Regions from separate parts of the Acetobacter sp. AC2005 genome, predicted to be linked through region 2. Evidence: riboswitches for the same ligand, from Rfam matches in the RefSeq annotation. Region 2 holds a riboswitch; the other holds the start of a gene.
The links. Region 2 has a riboswitch for cobalamin ahead of QQM41_RS06975 (CbtB-domain containing protein). Riboswitches for the same ligand answer to the same signal wherever they lie in the genome.

Region 1 (2,204 bases), on a different replicon from region 2:
TTGTCTTTTGGCCGTGTAGAAAGGGTTCAATCGTGAGGTTACCTTTTATTTCTACAACAAGCCATGCTTCACATCCGTTGCTTGAAAAAATTATCATGCTTGCGCCAGACAGAACGTGTATTTCCAAATTTTTCGGGCCAGAATATTTTCTACCTGTTGAAGTACAACTGCAACAAAACGGCTATGATTTGTTCGAGTGTATGATTACAGGTTTACCCGTTCATCATCAGGCACGGGGTGATTATCTAGAAGCGCACTTTAGGCCATTGCTGGATGCAACACTGGATATGGTAATGGCATTGCAACATGTTTCTGCTTGCACGTCAGGAACAGAATATGTGCAAACTTATATTGCCGTGCAAAATCTTATTGGTGCACAAAAAGCTGCAATGGCTATGTATTGCAGTACTTACAATTACGAAAAAAAATCTGTTGAATAGAGAATGTTCTTTAAAAATCTTCAGCTATGCATAAGGAGAATTTGTTTTTCTGATAGACGTTTGGTAGGTAATTTTAACAAAATCGATGGTTTCGTGCAAACGGATTAAAAGGGAACGCTGTGATATCCATGCGCTGGTTGGCACCAGTAATGGATTAAGTCAGAGACTGTGCCCGCAACTGTAGGCAGAGATTTTTTCGGATATGTGTTTTATTGTAAACATAAAACAGTCACTGGTGCTGGCGTACCGGGAAGGCAGCCGAAAAAGATAGATCTGCAAGTCAGGAGACCTGCCATCGTTGTTTCACCATGTCGTCGGGCGGGATGAACCGAAGGCAGGACGAAAAACATGTACAGATCAGTATGGCAGATGGCTGCCTGTCGGTTAACGAATGTTATGGTGGCGAGCACTGGGTCGGAGCAGGTCCAATGCAGCGAAATGCTTTTGTTCGCAAGTGCATGAACCTGTCTTGGCCATAACCCCGACATACAGCCATGAGAGTTGCTATGAGCCACATCATCAATTTCCCGGCCCAAAGTGGAGCTTCCAGACCTTATCTGTCTTCGAAATTACTGACAGAAGGACAGCGCCGCTTTATTCTTTCTCTCCCCATAAGCGGAGATTATGGTATTCCAGCAACAGATATCGGAAGTATACGCACTTCTTTGATATTGATGGGGTATGTCGAGGCAGGGTATTCCTCTCGCTGGGGGCGTGCTGCTGCACGCCTGACGCGCAGAGGGTGTATATTGCATCAAAAACTGATGTCGAAAAAGGGCATCTGATGACACAGCAGGAAAAAAAACCTTCTAACCATCGCGAACTTTCTGTTGGCGAATTGGTCCATATCGCTACAACCGTTTGCCGTGGTGAGCAACAGGTGGTTTGGTCGGACTATTCTATTTTAACCCGTCAAAGATTGATGACAACGATATGGGATTTGACCAGAAACGGAAGTGTAGAAAAATATAATCATCTTACTATCTCCGAGCATGAAGAAAAAAATATCATAAATAAATTAGATGGTTTGTACTTATTAAATAATAAGAAAATATTGGATTTTATAAGAATGTTTTTAGGCTTTATAAGTCCGCTTCATGCGTTGCATTATAGGAATGAAATCATTAAAATTTTATCGTATTAACTATTTATTATTCCATATTTTCCGGCCCATGTCTTGCTTGTAGCAGGGAATGGGCCGGGGTACACATACAATGGTTTTTATGGATGATAGCCTTGTTGGCTATCATAATCCCCTTGAAAAATCATTTTATGAAACGGTGAATGTGTACATTTATGAAGATGCACGTTTTTGAGTATCATGATTCAGTCCTCCAGTATCAGGCGAGATACCTCGTGCACGCAAAAGTTGAATTGCCCCGGGTTTTGTGGAGACGTTTTTTATCTGATTTAAGCGGCTAATGCATGTGATTTCTGTTGTGCATAAAAGCGTGCCTCAGCTTCTGCTGGCGGGATGTTTCCAATGGAGGACAGGAGCCGCCGATTATTGAACCAGTCGACCCATTTAAGTGTTGCCAGTTCAACAGCTTCCCTGGCCCCTGCCGATAGATGAGTTCGGTTTTGTAAAGTCCGTTAATGGTCTCTGCTAAGGCGTTATCATAGGAATCCCCAACACTGCCGACAGAAGCAACGAGCCCCGCTTCAGCCAGTCTTTGCGTGTAACGAATGGACACATATTGACAGCCGCGGTCGGAATGGTGGGTCACTTTTCCCTCAGGTCGCCTCTGGCACAGAGCCTGCTCG
Region 2 (2,204 bases):
TCTGGCGCACCTGTACAAGGCAATGAAAACCATCTGGAACTTACCTATCAGGCACAGGTCACCCCTTGGTGGGTCATGCAGCCAGACTTCCAATATGTCTGGCATCCCTCTGGCGGTGTAACGGATTGGACGGGCAACCGCCTTGTCGGGAATGAAGCCATTTTTGGGCTCCATTCCAACATCACTTTCTAAAAATTATAAATAAAAAAGCATTCCCTTTCGGTTGCCATTCCATAAATGGAAAAAATGGCAACGTTAGGAAATGCTTTTTTATACACGCAAAGTTTGTATAGAAGGCCGCTCGGAAAAATCAGACAGTCTTCCGCGCCACACCGTTTGCTGATGGCAGGCATTTTTCAGCCAAAGCACCAAAAACCAGCCCCAATACAGACCACAAAACAATCTGCATTCCGATAGATGCTTCTCTAAAACGCCAAAGCACTACAGCAGGAAAATTGTCTGGCACTTCATTAAAATCTGGCAGACCAAATTGCACAGCGGCGACAAGCGCAATCCCCAGAATAATGCTACATACAGCCGCGTTCCAATGCCCGATTACGTTAGACAGTGCGCGCCCCACCAACAAACAAATCATGGAAATGGCAATAGAAAGACCAACCATTGCAAAATACATTTCTGTCCTCAGCGCAATGGTTTCTTCCTGCCCAACTGCAGGTGGGTTGGGTGGATATTTTAAATCTGGTATCAGCACAAACGTTAAAAACCCAACGCCAGACAGCAATAATGCCATAGCGCGTGGACTTAATGTTGCAAGACGCTGATAGGCAAATGCAAAAACAATCGCAAAAATACCGCCATATGCGGCACCGTACATCAGCACAGCAGTAAGCAAGCCCCAAGATGCCTGCACACCACGGCTTATCAGTTCAGGTTCTGGCGCGGCACCTGCAGCAGCATCCTGAGCGGCTTCAAACGCAATAGCCAAAGCGACCTGCGGTTCACCAAAAATTTTTGAAAATACAAAAGAAAGCAATGCAGCCAGAATGCCCGCGACCATGCCGCGGGCTAAAAGACGACCAACCATGAGTAAAACTTTCCTCTCGTGCCTTAGTGGCAGGGGAAACCAAGAAGATGGCGGCCATCATGCACAAATTCATGCACAGCATGTCCGGAAATCAGGGAAGTGGCGCCCTGCTCTGCACCTACAAAGTAGATCAGCAGTGCAGAAACAATCAGGCCGAAAACAGCCCAAGGCAGAATGGCACGAACCGGAATGCTCTGGCCCGCTGCCGCAACCGGCATAGCTGTATGAACAGATGTGCTCATGATGTTGTATCCTTTTTAAATTTAAAGCCCGCCAGAGCAGGCACAAAAGAGTGTGAAACAGAATTTCATGGTTTGGTCGGCCCTCATCATAGAAGGACGAAGCCTAACAGCAAGGGCATTCCGAGCACGCCTGCTGTTCTCCCACCTTGAGAAAAGCGGCACCCAAAAGGAACGTCATTCCATGTGAGGTACTTGCCTGCTCCATCCGTCAGATTCTCGCCAACCAGCAATCAACGGTGCAGAGCATACCAAAACCTCTTCCAAATTCTATTTGGAACACAAAGCATTGTTACACTTCACCACGCCGCGTGAAGACAAAAGCCCAAGATGTATTTAAGGAGAAATCTGCCCAGGGCAGAGGAGTAAACATCGCAAATCATCCATCTCCGGTTCCCTCGCCCGGCGATTAAACAAGACAACAACGGCAGGTCTCCTGACTTGCGGGTCATTGCGCATTACTCAGCCTTCCCGATGCGAACACCAGTGACTGCCGCTTTATGCGGCTAAGGAGTAATAGGCTCTCCGCCTACAGTTGCGAGGGCAGTTGCCGACTGGGTTCCAAAGCAGGAACCTCCGGCATTCCCTTTCAAACCCGCTTGCGCGGGACCGTTGTAAGATGGCGCAACCCTTACCTTATTTTTGCTTCATATTTCAATCTTTGCCTGATTATGCAGGTATAACTCTTGCCAGAGCCGCCATTTTAACCCACCTGTTTCTGCAGACTTTTCCCTGACTGGCGACTTATGGACCAACGATACCGCATTCCCCCACTAGCCATGCTCAATGCCTTTACGGCGTTTGCACGCACAGGCGGTATCAGACGGGCAGCAGCAGAACTGCGCGTAGATCACGCAGCCATCAGCCGCCACATTCGGGATCTGGAAAATATTTTAGGCACACCTTTACGGGATAAGGAA

Region 1: linked by a shared signal. The riboswitch ahead of QQM41_RS13965 (hypothetical protein) and the one ahead of QQM41_RS06975 (CbtB-domain containing protein) in region 2 are both predicted to bind cobalamin.

The regions. Positions count from the first base shown of each region.
Region 1 is NZ_CP149627.1:54,719-56,922, reverse strand. It holds gene QQM41_RS13970 (hypothetical protein) at 33-440, shown strand; cobalamin riboswitch at 510-752, shown strand; gene QQM41_RS13965 (hypothetical protein) at 947-1,225, shown strand; gene QQM41_RS13960 (hypothetical protein) at 1,225-1,584, shown strand; partial or broken gene QQM41_RS13955 (IS3 family transposase) at 1,851-2,204, opposite strand, start outside.
Region 2 is NZ_CP149625.1:1,423,472-1,425,675, reverse strand. It holds partial or broken gene QQM41_RS06985 (carbohydrate porin) at 1-192, shown strand, start outside; gene QQM41_RS06980 (CbtA family protein) at 311-1,045, opposite strand; gene QQM41_RS06975 (CbtB-domain containing protein) at 1,069-1,287, opposite strand; cobalamin riboswitch at 1,693-1,913, opposite strand; gene QQM41_RS06970 (LysR substrate-binding domain-containing protein) at 2,031-2,204, shown strand, end outside.